DNA from 3 places in the Rhizobium sp. BE258 genome. Region 1 is predicted to be linked to each of the others. Evidence: predicted binding sites of a transcription regulator. Region 1 holds the regulator's gene; each other region holds the start of a gene.
The links. Region 1 encodes LexA, which represses DNA repair genes until DNA is damaged. Its sites were predicted from a motif close to TGTTCNNNNTGTGTTCNG; they were not measured.
Positions count from the first base shown of each region.

Region 2: a site for LexA is predicted at 3,273-3,290, ahead of J2X43_RS20110 (metallopeptidase family protein). Genes of this name have one in related genera too.
Region 3: a site for LexA is predicted at 1,263-1,280, ahead of J2X43_RS09385 (2'-5' RNA ligase family protein). Genes of this name have one in related genera too.

Region 1 covers NZ_JAVDWL010000008.1:188,315-193,855, reverse strand. The annotation lists gene eno (phosphopyruvate hydratase) at 1-1,115, opposite strand, end outside; gene kdsA (3-deoxy-8-phosphooctulonate synthase) at 1,270-2,115, opposite strand; gene J2X43_RS25765 (VOC family protein) at 2,112-2,990, opposite strand; gene lexA (transcriptional repressor LexA) at 3,194-3,907, shown strand; gene J2X43_RS25755 (ComEC/Rec2 family competence protein) at 3,888-5,541, opposite strand, start outside.
Region 2 covers NZ_JAVDWL010000005.1:376,176-381,716, reverse strand. The annotation lists gene leuD (3-isopropylmalate dehydratase small subunit) at 1-570, opposite strand, end outside; gene J2X43_RS20130 (glyoxalase/bleomycin resistance/extradiol dioxygenase family protein) at 706-1,125, opposite strand; gene J2X43_RS20125 (hypothetical protein) at 1,252-1,485, opposite strand; gene J2X43_RS20120 (CoA ester lyase) at 1,597-2,499, shown strand; gene J2X43_RS20115 (DUF1737 domain-containing protein) at 2,501-2,707, shown strand; gene J2X43_RS20110 (metallopeptidase family protein) at 2,711-3,148, opposite strand; gene J2X43_RS20105 (hypothetical protein) at 3,313-4,248, shown strand; gene J2X43_RS20100 (DNA polymerase Y family protein) at 4,160-5,541, shown strand, end outside.
Region 3 covers NZ_JAVDWL010000002.1:834,416-839,956, forward strand. The annotation lists gene J2X43_RS09375 (aldehyde reductase) at 1-534, shown strand, start outside; gene J2X43_RS09380 (methylated-DNA--[protein]-cysteine S-methyltransferase) at 599-1,162, opposite strand; gene J2X43_RS09385 (2'-5' RNA ligase family protein) at 1,490-1,963, shown strand; gene J2X43_RS09390 (succinylglutamate desuccinylase/aspartoacylase family protein) at 2,041-3,099, shown strand; gene J2X43_RS09395 (ArsC family reductase) at 3,102-3,452, shown strand; gene ybaK (Cys-tRNA(Pro) deacylase) at 3,455-3,928, shown strand; gene J2X43_RS09405 (MarR family winged helix-turn-helix transcriptional regulator) at 3,925-4,368, opposite strand; gene J2X43_RS09410 (glutathione S-transferase family protein) at 4,443-5,120, shown strand; gene J2X43_RS09415 (aminopeptidase) at 5,219-5,541, shown strand, end outside.

The DNA of each region.
Region 1 (5,541 bases):
GAATCTTCGGTTTCGCCAGAACGGTGCGACATGACGGCGGTGTAGGCAGCCTTGTGCGCTGTGTTGACGGCGTCGAGCGTTTCCGTCAGCGAGCCGATCTGGTTGACCTTGACGAGGATGGAGTTGGCAACGCCCATCTTGATGCCGTCGCGCAGGCGGGCCGAGTTGGTGACGAAGAGATCGTCGCCGACCAGCTGGACCTTCTTGCCGGCCAGATCGGTCAGGGCCTTCCAGCCGTCCCAATCGTCTTCAGCCATGCCGTCTTCGATCGAAATGATCGGATACTGGGCAGCGAGCTGCGCCAGGTATTCGGCCATTGCGCCCGGCTCCAGCGTGCGGCCTTCGCCTTCCAGAACGTACTTGCCGTCCTTGAAGAATTCGGTCGAGGCGCAGTCGAGGCCGAGATAGATGTCTTCGCCCGGCTTGTAGCCAGCCTTTTCGATCGACTTCATGATGAAATCGAGGGCTTCAGGCGCGCTCTTCAGGCCCGGTGCGAAGCCGCCTTCGTCGCCGACGTTGGTGTTGTGGCCCTGAGCCGAGAGTTCCTTCTTGAGGACGTGGAAGACTTCCGAACCCATGCGGACGGCTTCACGGATCGAGTCGGCACCGACGGGCAGGATCATGAATTCCTGGAAGTCGATCGGATTGTCGGCATGAGCGCCGCCGTTGATGATGTTCATCATCGGAACCGGCAGCAGGTGGGCGGAAGCGCCACCGACGTAACGATAAAGCGGCAGGCCGGCAGCTTCAGCGGCAGCCTTGGCGACAGCGAGCGAAACGCCGAGGATGGCGTTGGCGCCGAGGCGCGACTTGTTCGGCGTGCCGTCCAGCTCGATCATGATGTTGTCGATCTGGATCTGGTTTTCAGCGTCGATGCCGCCGATGGCGTCAAAGATTTCCGTGTTGGCGGCTTCGACAGCCTTTTCAACACCCTTGCCGAGATAGCGCTTGCCGCCATCGCGAACTTCGACGGCTTCGTGCGCGCCGGTCGAGGCACCCGACGGAACAGCCGCGCGGCCCATGCTGCCATCTTCCAGATAAACGTCGACCTCGACGGTGGGGTTGCCACGGCTATCGAGAATCTCGCGGGCGATGATATCGGTAATTGCAGTCATGGGTTTCTTCCTGCTCGGTGGGTGGGATAAATCGTTTGAAATCGTCTTAATCGAAGGCACGCAAATTACAATGGCCGTTTTTGAGCCGCCTAACATGCCTTCGTTTCCGGCCTCATCCGAGGCCTATTACAGGATCATGTCAGCCTTTTGAACGTCAGGCCGCTTTGGCGATGGCGTCGAAGGCGAGAAGCTTTTCGAGAAGCCGCGGCATGTCCTTCAGATAGACCATGTTCGGTCCGTCAGACGGCGCATTGTCGGGGTCTTCGTGCGTTTCGACGAACACACCGGCGACACCGACGGCAACGGCGGCACGCGCCAGGGTCTCGACGAATTCGCGCTGACCACCGCTCGAGCCGCCCTGCCCGCCCGGCTGCTGCACGGAATGCGTGGCGTCGAAGATAACAGGAGCGCCAAGTGCAGCCATGATCGGCAGCGAGCGCATGTCCGATACCAGTGTGTTGTAGCCGAAGGAGGCACCGCGTTCGCAGAGCAGGATGTTCGGATTGCCGCTGGCATTCAGCTTGGCGAGAACATTCTTCATGTCCCAGGGCGCCAGGAACTGGCCCTTCTTGACGTTGACGATCCGGCCGGTCTTGGCGGCGGCAACGAGAAGGTCGGTCTGGCGGCTGAGGAAGGCCGGGATCTGCAGGATGTCGGCGACGGTTGCCACCTGCTCGCACTGCTCTTCCGTGTGGATATCGGTCAGAACAGGAAAGCCGAATTCCTTTTTCAGATCGGAGAAGACTTCGAGCGCCTTTTCAAGACCGATGCCGCGCTCGGCGGAAAGCGATGTCCGGTTCGCCTTGTCGAAAGACGACTTATAGACGAGGCCGATACCGAGCGACTTGCAGAGTTCGCTCAAAACACCGGCGACCATGAAAGCGTGGTCGCGGCTTTCCATCTGGCAGGGACCGGCGATCAGCGACAGCTTGCCCGTATTCGAAAAGGTAACGCGGCCAGCACCCTCGCCGGCGACAACTTCTGCATTGGTATTTGTCATTGGGTCTCCTCGAAGGCGAAGATTGCGCCCTGTCCCGGCGCCGGCTTCACCAACAGACGATTGTTCATACTGACATGGGTGATCCCGTTAGCAGCCAAATGCGCCGCTGTCACGGCCAGATCACCGACCGAAAAGACGATTGCGCGCGCCCTGAGGCCGTTATCGGTGACAAGTGGCTCGGCATCGAAATAGGCCTCCATGCCCTCGTTCGAGAAGATGGAAAGTCTCCCGTTCGGCAATTCGAAGGATAGGCCGAGTGCCGCCTCCTTAGGCTCCACTCCACCGCTGGCCGTCTCCAGAAATTCGGCGAAGGCCTGCGGATCCTCAGCGCTCAGCGCGATCTCGCTGATGCCGGTGACGCCGTTTGCATGGGTTTCCAGTGCATTGCGATCGGCCGGAAAGGCGTTGATCCGCTGGCAGGCGAAGAAGAAGACATCGGGTGCCCGAAGATCGGCGGCAAAGGCGAGCTTGAAGGCGCCTGTCGCCTGCGTTCCGTCGGGCATGACGATCGGCCGCGAGAATTCGACCATATCGCCGCCGCTCAGCTGCGCGCCGTCATAGGCAGCCTTGTCCGCATCGGCACTATCGGTGCCGAAGACAACAGCCGAAAAGCCGTCATCGCCGCAGCGGAAGCGGAAGGCCTGATCGCGGGCGACAAAGCTGTTGCCCTTTGCGACAGCCGCGTCGCAGTCCGCCTGGCTCGCAATACCGAGCGGTTCGAGATAGGTCTTGTCGGCCAAGAAGACGCAGGCATTCTCCGTTCCGAACGGATGACGGCCATCGGCCGCGACGGTGAAACCGAGACGCCCGAGTCGCTCGCGGGCAACGTCGATATGGGTCACGGGCAGTACCAGATGATCGAGCGGACGCGTCATGGCGGTTCCTCCGGTGAAGCCGGCAGAGATTTGCACGCCCTGCCCGGCAAAGCGCAAGCGTGGATCACCAATCCGGCAAATAAACTTTCAAAAACGACGAAAAATCATCGGAAGTTTTACCGATATTTAGGCACTTGCGGAACACATATGGAACATATAGTGTCCGTTCTGGCTTTGTTTCACGAATCTGGGGAAAAACTTCGATGCTGACGCGCAAACAACAGGAGCTTCTCCTCTTCATTCACGAGCGCATGAAGGAGTCCGGCGTTCCGCCATCCTTCGACGAAATGAAGGATGCGCTCGATCTGGCTTCCAAGTCGGGCATCCATCGCCTGATCACGGCTCTGGAAGAACGTGGCTTCATTCGCCGCCTACCGAACAGGGCGCGCGCACTCGAGGTCATCAAGCTTCCGGAAGCCTACAGCCCGAGCATTCAGCCGCGCCGCGGCTTCTCGCCGAGCGTCATCGAAGGCAGCCTTGGCAAGCCGCAGCCCGTCGCGCCGCCGAAGCCGGCGAACGAGGACAATCACACGTCGATCTCCGTGCCGGTCATGGGCCGGATCGCAGCCGGTGTGCCGATTTCGGCGATCCAGCAGAACACCCACGACATTACAGTTCCCGCCGACATGCTCGGAAGCGGTGAGCACTATGCTCTTGAGGTCAAGGGCGACTCGATGATCGAGGCCGGCATCTTCGACGGCGACACGGTCATCATCCGCAACACCAATACCGCCAATGCCGGTGATATCGTCGTTGCTCTCGTCGATGACGAAGAGGCAACGCTGAAGCGCTTTCGCCGCAAGGGTGCATCCATTGCGCTCGAAGCTGCCAACCCGGCTTACGAAACCCGTATTTTCGGACCGGACCGCGTCAAGGTTCAGGGCAAGCTCGTTGGCCTTATCCGCCGCTATCACTGAGCGTCTCGCTTTCACCAAAAGTGCCGCTGCGCCAATCGTAGGCGCGGTGGCGGGTCCAGGGCCGCTCGAGACCCTCGAATGATGTGGTGATTTCGGCGATCCCATTGGGGAAACGAAGCTCGACAGCGCCTGTCTTTCGCAGTGTCTCCCCGGTGAAAAGCAGGGCGCCTGAGCGGCAGGTATCGAGGCGCAGGCGCACCGGTGTGACGACGATATCGGATATGTCGCAAGCTGGGCCAAGGAACGCCGCATTCTCGATCACGGTCAAGATCGAACCGTTGTCGAGCTTCGCTGTACACCAGGCCTTTTTCACGCATGAGAAGCGCTCGCCCGTCGCACTGGCCTTGATCGCGTCCATCGTTTCGTTCTGCTGTGCCTCCGTCAATTTCAGCCTTTCACCGCGCGGTGCGGTGGGAATATCCGGGAGCGCCGGGAACGCCGGTGGTAGATGCTCATCGAGCACCAGCGCGCGCCTCCATTGATCAAAGATGAAGCCCGGTGGCCGCTCGCGATTGGTGGCGAGGCCGTTGTCGCTGACGATGCCCGCCATGCTCCCGTCCTCGGCAATCACGATTTTCGGCGGCGGAGGACCTCCAAACATCGCGGCGGCTGTCGTCGATGCCATCAAGATCGCGGTGCCGAGATGCCGCATGCGGCTGCGCAGCAAAGTCAGCAGCAGGAAACCCGTCACCGCCGCGGGAAAGTACCAGGACGCCAGGCGCCCGACGCCGATATCGCCGCCCCATGAGGCAACCGTCCTGGCGATGGCGATCACCAGATCGAGCCCAAAGCCCGTCACCTGCCACGCCCATGCATCGAGACCGAAGGGCATCAGCAGCATGGCAATGAGGCCGAACGGCATGATGATGAAGGAGATGATCGGCATGGCGGCGAGATTGGCTGGCAGGCCATAGGCTGTCAGCCGGTGGAAGTGCTCGACCGAGAACAATGCAGTCGAGAAGCCGCCGATGACGGAGGTCAGCAGGATGCCGCCGAAGAACGCAGCGGCGGAAGACAGCATCCTGACGACGCGAAACTTTGCGAAGGGCCGGTCGCGCACCGGCCTCTCCTTCCAGAGCGCATAGCCGGCGACGAGGGCCAGTGTCGCGGCGAAGGACATCTGGAAGCTTGGCCCCATGATCTCCGAGGGTGAGAGGACAATGATCACCAGCGCCGATAGGGCGACGTTGCGCAGACTGATCGACGGCCGGTCGAAGAAGACCGCCGCCAGCATGATCGCCATCATGATGAAGGCGCGCTCGGCGGAGACTGCGAAGCCCGAGATCAGGAAATAGGCGGTGACGGCGGCAAGCGCACCGGCTGCGGCGATCTTCTTGACGGGATAGGCCTGGACGACAGCCGGAAACAGGCTGAGCACGGTGCGGAAGCCGACGAAGAAGATGCCTGCCGACAGCGCCATGTTGAGACCGGAAATGGCGATGATATGCGCAAGGCCGGATTGGCGCAGCGCCTCGGTCGTCTCGCTCGAAATGGCGCGGCGCTCGTCCGTGACCAGAGCGGCGGCAAAAGCGCCGGTGTCGCCAGGCAGGATGCCTCTAATACGGTCGCCGATGCCGCTTCTCAAGCGGTAGAGCCATTCAAGCGCGCGATCCTGCATCGATGCGGGCCCGGGT
Region 2 (5,541 bases), on a different contig from region 1:
GAAGCTGTCTATTGCCTTGCTCTTTTCCATCGTCAGGCCGATATCGTCGAGGCCGTTCAGCAGGCAGTGGCGCTTGAACGCGTCGAGATCGAACTTGATCGAGCCGCCATCCGGGCCGGTGATCTCGAGATTTTCCAGATCGACGGTCAGAATGGCGTTGGAGCCGCGCGACGCGTCGTCCATCAGCTTGTCGAGGTCTGCCTGGCTGACCTTGATCGGCAGGATGCCGTTCTTGAAGCAGTTGTTGTAGAAAATGTCGGCGAAGCTGGTGGAGATGACGCAGCGGATGCCGAAGTCGAGCAGCGCCCACGGGGCGTGTTCGCGCGAAGAGCCGCAGCCGAAATTATCGCCGGCAACCAGGATCTTGGCATCGCGGTAAGCGGCCTTGTTGAGCACGAAATCGGCATTTTCCGAGCCGTCTTCGTTGTAGCGGGCTTCGGCGAAGAGGCCCTTGCCAAGGCCGGTGCGCTTGATGGTCTTCAGATAGTCCTTCGGGATGATCATGTCCGTGTCGATGTTGACGACGGGCAGGGGCGCGGCAACGCCGGTGAGCTTCACGAATTTATCCATGACCTAGGCTCCAAATTCAGCGGATGTACTTTCGTTGATCAGCATCTAGTCCAGTTTTTTGCCGAAATGAAGGAGAATCTTTCCAAAGTGGCGGCTGCGCGGCGTTTCGCGCAGCCTGCCGGGTCGCTTGGGCGGCTATTTCGATGCCTCGTTCAGACCCCAGATGACGCCGAAAGGATCGCGCAACTGGCCGTAGCGGTCGCCCCAGAACATCAGCTCGATGGGCATGATGACTTCGGCGCCGGCAGCAACCGCGCGGTTCCACCAGGCATCGATATCGTCTATAACAAGCTGGATGGCGAAGCCTTCATGACCTTTGAAGGGATGGCCATATTCGGGATAGGCATCCGACAGCATCAGCGAGCTGCCGTTGATGTAGAGATGCACATGCATCGTCCGGCCCTTCTCGTCGGCCGGAACGACATAGGCTTCTTCGGCGCCGAATGCCTTCTTGTAAAATTCCGCAGCCTTGAGAGCGCCATCCACAGTCAGATAGGGCAGCAGGCCATTCTTGACCGGCGGCATCTTGGCGGGTGCGTTTTCCGTCGTGCTCATTCTTTCCTCCGTCTCCTGATTTTGAAGGTCCGGCATCGTAGCCGTCCGTCTCAAGGACGTAGAGATCAAATGCGCGCCGACAGCGCCCTAAAGAATTTTTCGTGAAGGGCTTGGCTGGCTCTGAAATCAGAGATCGATGATCGTACCGCGGCCATCGTTCCAGATGCGCATTTCGCGCTGCTGGGTTTGGGCCTTGGCGCGCACCGGAGCCGGTTTCATCTTCAGCGACATTGCGCGGCCAACCATCAGCACGGTCAGGATGCCGCCGACGGCGAGCGTGACCGAGAAGGTGAACAGCGCCAGCGCCACGAATACGGTGACGCCTGCCAGCATGAGGAAGATGGAACGGATATTCTGCATAATTCTAGACCTCTCTTCGAAAGGAATGTGGTCCTTGATTTCCCTCCTTGCAAGGCAAGCATGGCTTTTTGTTGTCTTGTCAGCCTTCACAAAGCTTGGCACACATTCGTGATGAGCCGAAACTCCCCTGCCCGTTCCTTTACTCTCCGCCGTTCTGTGCTGAGCGTTCCCGCGATCAATGCCCGCGCGCTGGAGAAGACCCATGTGCTGGATTGCGATGCCGTGATCTTCGATCTGGAGGATTCGGTTGCACCGGAAAAGAAGGATGAGGCGCGGCAAAACCTGAAGGCTTTCTTTGCTGGCCCAGCGCTCGAAGGCAAAGAGAGGATCATCCGCATCAATGCTCTCTCTTCCGGCTTCAGCCCTGCCGATATGGAGCTGGTGCGCGCCCTGGAGCCGGATGCGGTGCTTCTGCCGAAGGTCAGCGAGCCGCAGGATGTCATGGCGATCAGTGACATGCTTGGCGATGCCGACGCGCCTGATACGCTCCGGATCTGGGCGATGATCGAGACGCCGCGGGGTATTCTGAACAGCGCGGCGATCGCCGAATTCGGGCGCACCGCTGGCTCGAGGCTCGATTGCTTCGTCGTCGGTCTCAACGACCTGCGCAAGGAAACCGGCGTGTTGCCGCAGCCGGGTCGGACCTATCTGGTGCCGTGGCTGATGCAGGTGATCCTCGCTGTGCGGGCTTACGGCCTCGATGCGATCGACAGCGTTTTCAACGATTTCAAGGATGCGGATGCCTTCGAGGCCGAATGCGCGCAAGCACGCGCCATGGGCTTCGACGGCAAGATGCTGATCCATCCGGCGCAGATCGATGCCACCAACCGGCATTTTGCGCCCGGCGAGGCGTCGATCCGAGAAGCCCGGGAGATCATTGCCGCCTTTGCCGATCCTGCGACGGATGGCCTCAACGTCATCAATTCAAACGGCCGGATGATCGAGCGTCTGCATCTTGTCCAGGCGGAAAGTCTGGTTCATAAATCCCGCCTCATTGCTGAACGGAAATCATGACATGAAGCTTTACCGCCTTTTGACCGGCCAGGACGATGCCGCCTTCTGCCACCGCGTCACCGATGCTCTCAACAAGGGCTGGTCGCTGCAGGGCTCTCCCTCGGTCACCTTCAACGCCGAGACCAAGCAGGTCATCGCCGCCCAGGCGATCGTCAAGGACGTCGAAGGCAAGGACTACCACCCGGATATGAAGCTCTCCGAGCAGTAATATCTATCGGTCGGCTGCCTCTTCGGCGCTTTCTTCGATCCGCTCCATGTCGTCATCGCTAAGGCCGAAGTGGTGGCCGATTTCATGAATGAGGACGTGGGTGATGATATCGCCGAGCGTTTCGTCGTTCTCGGCCCAGTAATCGAGGATCGGACGGCGGTAGAGGCGGATGCGGTTCGGCAGTTCGCCGGTTTCCATCGTGAACCGTTCCGAAATGCCCCGGCCCTCGAAAAGGCCGAGCAGATCGAAAGGCGTTTCGAGCGCCATATCCTCGAAAACGTCGTCATCGGGAAAATCTTCGATCTCGATCGTCAGATTGGCGGTCAGAGAACGAAATTCGTCCGGCAGGTGGCTGTAGGCCTCCATTGCCAGTGATTCAAATGAGCTGAGCGTTGGGGCATGGCGATCACGCCAATCCTCGCTCTGGTCTATGCGGGCCATCAAAAACCCCTTTCTTTGCCGCCCATATAGAACCTTTGCGAAGGATTTTCGAGTGTGGAATCAATGGCAGGAATAAATTCACATCAAATGGCTGTTGACTCTTCCTGGCAGCTCTGGAATCCACAAGAACATAACAGGAACAATTCTGACTTGGAGTGAACGTCATGGCACAGACGGCCGTGACGCGCGAGCGGCTTTTTGCGCTCCGCGAAACCATTGCGAAGCTTGAGGGCAAACCGGTTCCGGCGCTGGCGGCAGCAGAGCAGGAAGCGTTGGGCGCCGGAAATGCGGCACGAAAGAGGGGGAAGGCACCACAATTCTCCTTCGGCGTTCCGCAGCTGGACGAAGCCCTCGAAGGCGGCTTGCCGCTCGATGCCTTGATTGAAATCCGTACCCGGATGTTTCGTGATGCGGGCGTTAGCAGCGGCTTTGCTCTGGCGCTTGCGGCAGCGCTGCAGCACAAGGCCGAGGAAAAAAATCCCGTTCTCTGGATCGCCGACAAGGTCGGATCGATCGAGGCCGGTGTGCCCTATGCGGTAGGGCTCAAGGATTTCGGATTGCGGCCGGAGCTCTTTCTGCATGCAAGTCCGCGCAAGCTGGAGGATGCGCTCTGGCTTGCGGAGACGGCGCTGGAAAGCGGTGCTTTCATCACGACGATCCTGGAAATTCGCGGCAATCCGAAATCCTTCGGCCTTGCCGAGAGCCGGCGCTTTCATCTCAGGGCAAAATCGGCTGGCCGCTCTCTGCTGCTGCTGCGGCAATCAGGGGAAGAAGAGGCAAGCAGCGCCCATGTCCGCTTTCTTGCCGAGCCTGCGCCCGCGCGGGAACGGCCTCTGCCGGATGGTTCGATGCTGGGCGGCAGCATCGGCAATCCGGTTTTTCATCTCACCCTGGAGAAGAGCCGCAATCCGGCCCCCCTCTCCCTCTTCCTGGAGTGGAACCCCCATGACCGCCAGTTTCTCACCGTCGAACAATCAGCCGTCACTCGCTTTCCAAGCGAGCTCGCAGCGCATTCTGGCGCTGCATTTTCCGCATCTCTCCACGGACAGGATCGCCCGCAAGAGATGGGGTCTCTCGTGGCGTTCGAAAGGGCGTCCTGACGCGGCACCGATCGTCTGCTCGGGCCGGTCCGACAATACGATGCGGCTGACGGCACTCGACGAAAAGGCGGAGAAACTCGGCCTCAGGAAAGGGCTTGGCGTTGCCGAAGCCCGCGCCATTCACCCGGTCATCGACGTCATCGAGGAGGACGCTGCTGCCGACCGGCGCTTGCTGGATGCGATCGCCGACTGGTGCGACCGCTACACGCCGCTGGTCGCCCTCGACGGCAAGGACGGGCTGTTTCTCGATATTACCGGCTGCTCTCATCTTTTCGGCGGCGAAAGAGCGATGCTAAAAGATATCCTCTTGCGGCTCCATCAAATGGGCCTGGACGTGGGTGGTGCGATTTCCTCGTCGCCCGGGCTATCCTGGGCCGTCAGCCGTTTTGGCGAAGGCGGGGTGATTGCCGAGGATGAGGCGGGTGCTGTTCTCGAACCTCTGCCGGTCACCGCGCTCCGCCTCGATGCGCCTGTCGTTGCAGCCCTTCAGAAACTCGGTCTCCGCTATATCGGCGATCTCATGCAGGCGCCACGCGCGCCGCTCACCCGCCGCTTCGGCGCACTTGTTCTTTTGCGGCTTGATCAGGCGCTGGGCCTGGATGAGGAGCCCGTTTCTCCCCGCCTGCCTATTGCCAGCCTTTCGGCGGAGCGGCGGCTTGCCGAGGCGATTACGGCCGAAGAGGACATTCTTCTTCTTGCAGGTCAGGTTGCGCATGCGTTGCAGCCTTCGCTTGAGACGCAAGGCATCGGCGGAAGGGTCTTCGAACTGGTGCTGTTCCGGGTGGATGGCTGCGTCTTTCGAATTTCTGCCGGTACCTCCCGGCCGTTGCGTGATCCGCAGCGCATTGCCAGCCTGTTCTGCGAGCGGCTGACAGCAATTCACGATGATCTCGATGCCGGCTATGGTTTTGAGATCCTGCGGATCAATGTTCTCAGGCATGAAAACTTCCAAAACGAACAGGATGATTTCGAGGGAGAACGGCAGACGGCGATCTCGCTTGCCGGGTTCGTGGACAAGGTTTCGGCCCGTCTTGGCGAGGAATGCCTGACCCGTTTCGAACAGCGTGAAAGTCATGTTCCGGAACGTGCGATCTTTGCCGTTCCGGCGATCGAGACCTTGAACAAATCGCCCCGGGAGCCGGCCGCTCCGATGGCAAGGGGCGAAAGACCCGTTCGCCTGCTTGCCATGCCTGAACCGATGGAGGCCTTTGCTGCCGAGGTGCCTGACGGAGCTCCGGCGTATTTTCGCTGGCGGCGTATCCGGCACCGCATCCTGAAAAGCGAAGGTCCGGA
Region 3 (5,541 bases), on a different contig from region 1:
CGGGCGTCATGGGACTTCATTGCCAACGAAGGCCGCGGGCTGGAGCTCGCGTCTGTCAACCCCACCATGGTACTCGGACCGGCGCTGGGGCCGGATTATTCGCATTCGATCCGCACGATCAGAGAAATGCTGGAGGGTCAGCCCGGATACCCGAAGATCAAGACCTGCGTGGTCGATGTGCGGGATGTCGCCGACCTGCATCTGCGTGCCATGACCGATCCTGCTGCAAACGGCGAACGCTTCCTGGCCACCTCAGGCGAAGGGCTTTGGCTGGCGGAAATTGCTAAGCTGCTTAAAGAGCGTATGGGCATGGCTGCTAGCCGTGTCTCGACGCGTGTGTTGCCAAACATACTCGTGCGTTCGATGGCTCTCGCCAACCCAGCAATGAAAGGTCTCCTGCCGCTTCTGGGGGCCAAACTGGACGCCAGCGGAGAAAAGGCAGAACGCCTGCTCGGCTGGACGCCTCGCTCGCGAGAAGAGGCAATTGTGGCCAGCGCCGAAAGTCTGCTAAGGTTGGGCCTTGTCAAAACCTGATTGCCGATCAGCAGATCCCGCCGTAAACTCGAAAGGCAGATGGGAGCAGAACCCCTCTCGCTGCCTAAAACCCCAGCGACTGTTGGGCCGGTTCAGGCGGACCGAGGTTGACACCCTCCAGTTCCAGCATCTTCGCTTTGGAGTTCGACCCGCCAGGGGCCGAGAAGCCGCCGAGCTTGCCGCCGGCGGCAAGGACGCGGTGGCAGGGGATGATCAGCGCGACCGGATTCTTGGCCATGGCCTGGCCAACGTCGCGGGCGGCTTCCGGGCCGCGGCCAAGTTCCCTTGCGAGCGTGCCGTAGGTCGTCGTCCTGCCCCAGCCGACGCGACGGGCGGCGGCGTAGATTTCCCGGAAGAACTCATCCTGATTGGACAGATCCACCGCAACATCTGAGAAGTCCACGGTCTCCCCGGCGAAGTAGCGTTTAACGGATTCGATCGTCGCCGCGACCGCAACCGGCGGATCGGCGCGCAGGCCCGACGACAGGCGTTTCAGTAGAAGTTGTTCGGTCGAACTTTCAGCCTTTGTCGGCAGCTGGAAGCGGGTGATTCCCGCTGCATTCCAGGCGACGCCGCAATAGCCGCCGGCGGTCTGAAAAATGCAGTAGTGATGCGTTGCCTCGCTCATGACGCAACCTCCGTGATTGACTGCCCCAAAGATCGTATGCCTGCGCTCGGCCTTCAACCCGATTCTTGCGCGTAACCGTCATCTCAACATTTCGATTATTTGTTCTCTTTTTGTTCTTGTCAATTCCTGCACTGATTGCTAGCCTCTGGTCCTTCATGAGGAGGCGGCGGTTGCCGGTTGAAGATGGTTGCTCAGAACCAGGCGGAATTTTCATTTGACCGTGCGCCTGACCCCGCGGCGCCAGGTCGCGGCGGAGCGGATCGAAAGCCTTGCAATTTTTACTTCGCGCTGCGCCCCGACGAGCGGGCGGCAGAGCAGACGAGGCGCATGGCGGGTGATCTGCGGCGGCGTTTCGGCTTGCGGGAGAAGCCACGGCCCAAGCGCCTGCTCCACGTCTCGCTCTGCCATCTCGGCGAGTGGGATGCGATCCCGCCGAGCATGCTGTTCGATGGTTTGGCGGCCGCCGCTGCCGTCAGAATGCGCCCCTTCAAGCTGACCTTCCGGCGCGCCGTGAGTTTTCGCCAGGGCAAGCCGGCACTGGTTCTGCGGGCAGACGAAGGGCGGCAAGAGGTTCTCTCATTGCATGCGCAGCTCGCCTTGTCGCTGCTCAACCGAGGCGTCAGCGTCCGGGTCCAGCCGAAGCTCGAGCCGCATATGACGCTGCTCTATGATTATCGCAGCGTGCCCGAGACGATCCTTTCGGAGCCGATCGTCTGGACGGCGAAGTCTTTCGTGCTGGTGAACAGCCTCGTCGGCGAAGGCCGGCATGTGGATATCGAAGAATGGCCGCTGCTTGGATGAGGAGCCCCTATTGACGCTTGCGCCGGTGCGGCGGAGTTGCTTAAAGCTGCTCCCAGCAGATTTTGCGGAGTGCTGACATGGATACGACCGAGATCATCATTCCTGGCGATACGCCGGGCATCGAATGGCGCCTGCCGGTGCTGCATTTCAAGGGCAGCGATCCGCATGCGCCGCGGATCTACATTCAGGCAGCTCTGCATGCCAACGAGCTGCCGGGAACGGCACTGCTGCATTTCCTCTGCCGGAAGCTCAGAGCTGCCGAAGATGCCGGAAGGATCGCCAGCGACATTACCATCGTTCCGCAGGCCAACCCGATCGGCGCGGCGCAATCGCATTTCGGCGAGCTGCAGGGACGTTTCGATCTCGGATCGCGCACTAACTTCAATCGCGACTTCCCGCTGATTTCGCTGCGCGACCGCGATACGCTGGTTGAGGATCTCGACCGGTATCCGGCTACGGATCGTCTCAAGCGGCAGCTGATCCATATGGCACTCGGCGCCGATCTGGTGCTCGACCTGCATTGCGACGATGAATCACTGCAATATGCCTATATCGACGAGGCCTTCTGGCCCGAGGCGGCCGATCTGGCCAGCGCTCTGTCGATGGATGCCGTGCTGCTTTCGGATGGCGAAAGCTCGGCTTTCGAGGAAGCTGTCGGTTTTGCGTGGAAATACGAGGTGCCCGGCGAGAAACGCAGCCGCTTGCCCGGCAAGCTCTCCGTAACGGTGGAGCTTCGCGGCCGCCGCGACGTCTATCCTGACATGGCATCTGCTGATGCCGATGGCGTCTTCGCCTTCCTCGCCGCCCGCGGGGCGATCAGGGACAGCGCAACTCTCGGTGCTTTCACCGGACCCGCCGTGCCGCTCGACAATATCGAGATGATCCGCACGCCGGTTGCCGGCACCCTTCTTTTCCACCGCGACATCGGCGAGACGGTCGCTGCCGGCGATCTTTTGGCAACCATCGTCGCGCGGCCGGGTATGGCCGATGGCGAGACGGAGATTCGTGCCCCGCAGGCAGGCTTGATCGTGACGCGCACGTCCGACCGGCTGGTGCGGCGGCGCGCAGACCTGATGAAGATTGCCTGTGGCGAGCCAAGCACGGCGCTGCGCAAAGCCGGAACGCTGGAAGACTGACGATGGCAACGACGATTTACGGCATTAAGAACTGCGACACGATGAAGAAGGCGCGCACCTGGCTCGAGGAGAATGGGGCGGGCTACGACTTCCACGATTACAAGGCCTCGGGCATCGACCGGGCACATCTGGAAGCCTGGGTCGGCAAGGCCGGATGGGAAACGGTGCTGAACCGTGCAGGAACAACCTTCCGTAAGCTGCCCGATGCCGATCGCGAGAACCTGACGCGCGACAAAGCGATCGCGCTGATGCTGGAGCAGCCTTCGATGATCAAGCGCCCGGTACTGGAGCATGACGGCAAGCTGCTTATTGGCTTCAAGCCTGATCTCTACGCTGCCGAATTCGGAAAGTGATCATGTCGAAGACGACGCGTGCCACGCAGGTCCTTGCCAAATCGGGCGTCGAATTCACGGTCCATACCTATGACTACGATCCGAACGCTCAACTCGTCGGCCTGCAGGCGGCGGAAGCGCTCGGCGAGGAGCCGCACCGGGTTCTGAAGACACTGATGGCCGAAGTCGATGGCAAAGCGGTCTGCGTCGTCGTGCCATCCGACCGTGAAGTGAGCATGAAGAAGCTGGCCGCAGCCTTCGGCGGCAAGTCCGCCAACATGATGAAGCCTGCCGACGCCGAACGGCTGACCGGGTATCATGTCGGCGGCATCAGCCCCTTCGGCCAGAAGAAGCTTGTGCCGACGGCCCTTGAGGAAGCAGCGCTGACAGAAGCCCTGGTCTATATGAACGGCGGGCAGCGCGGGCTGCAGGTGAGGCTCGCGCCTGGAGATGCGCTCAAGGCGCTGAACGCAAAGGCGGCATCGCTGATCGCCTAGGCCGACAGGTTCTTCAAAAGGCCTGCGAGCGCTTTTGCGGACGCATCGTCGAGCTTCGAGCCGACATGCCTTTCGATCGCCTTCGAATAGACCACCCACATCCGCTCGCGAAGCGCCCGGCCCGCATCGGTCACGACCACCCATCGCCCACGGCCATCCTCCGCAAATGTCTGGCGGCCGACCAGCCCCTCACGTTCGAGCCGGTCGATCAGGCGCGAGAGATTGTATTGCGCCAACAGCGTGCGCTCTTCGATCTCGAAGGGCCTCAGACGGCTATCCGGCGCGCGGACCAGTTCCCACAAGACATCGTACCAGCCGAGCGGCGGCATGCCCGCCTGTTTCAGGTCGGCCTCGATTGCCAGAAGCAACTTCTGCTGCGCACGCATGATACCGATCCACGCTTCGGTGGCGGCATCGGATGGGGTGGTTTTCTCCGGCATGGATGCAATTACATCTATCTTGACGGATGCCGCAAGCGTATTTATATGCAATTGCATCTATCATGGAGATACCGATGCTCAAGCTGACCCTCATCTCGCACCATCTTTGCCCTTACGTGCAGCGCGCCGCGATCGCGCTCGGCGAAAAGGGCGTCCGCTTCGAGCGTGTTGTCATCGACCTCGACAACAAGCCCGAGTGGTTTTCGAAGATTTCGCCGCTCGGCAAGGTTCCGCTGCTGCTCATCGAGGACGATGGCGAACAGACAGCGCTCTTCGAAAGCGCTGTAATCTGCGAGTATCTGGACGAAACACAGCCGGGACCGAGACTGCATCCTGGCGATGCGTTGCTGCGGGCACGGCATCGCGGCTGGATGGAGTTCGGCTCGTCCATCCTCTCCGATCTCTGGACCTATGAGACGACAAGCGATGCACGGCAGCTGGAAGACAAGCGCAAGGTGATTGCCGGGAAATTCAAAACCATCGAGGCGGAGCTCTCGGCCGGCCCGTTTTTCGCTGGCGATAATTTCAGCCTGGTCGATGCCGTCTTCGCGCCGATTTTCCGGTATTTCGACGTTTTCGATACGCTCGGCGAAAGCAATATCTTCAACGGGCTGCCAAAGGTGCAGGCATGGCGTAGCGAACTTGCGAAACGCCCCAGCGTGCGCGCGGCGGCCGCACCCGATTATCCGGAAAGGTTGATGGCATTTCTTGAAAAGCATCAGTCGGCACTGCTTCGGCAAACGGCTGCCTAGGGCCACATTCTCAAGCGGCGAATTCGATGCATCGAGCTTCATTTTCGCCGCAAACGGGTCTAAGTCTGCTGCCTGCAATTTATCAGGAGGTCCCGACCATGAACTTCATGCCCCAGAACCATTCGATCGACCCGGTCAAGCTGGATAAGCTTGCCGAGGTCGCGGTGAAGGTGGGCCTGCAGCTGCAGAAGGGCCAGGATCTGGTCATCACGGCGCCAGTCGTTGCCATTCCGCTCGTCCGCCTGATCACCAAGCATGCCTACCAGGCCGGCGCCGGCTTGGTGAATGCCTTCTATTCCGACGAGGAATCGACGCTCGCCCGCTATCAGTATGCGAGCGACGAGAGCTTCGATCGCGCCTCCGGCTGGCTCTACGATGGCATGGCCAAGGCCTATGCCAACAATGCCGCCCGGCTTGCCAT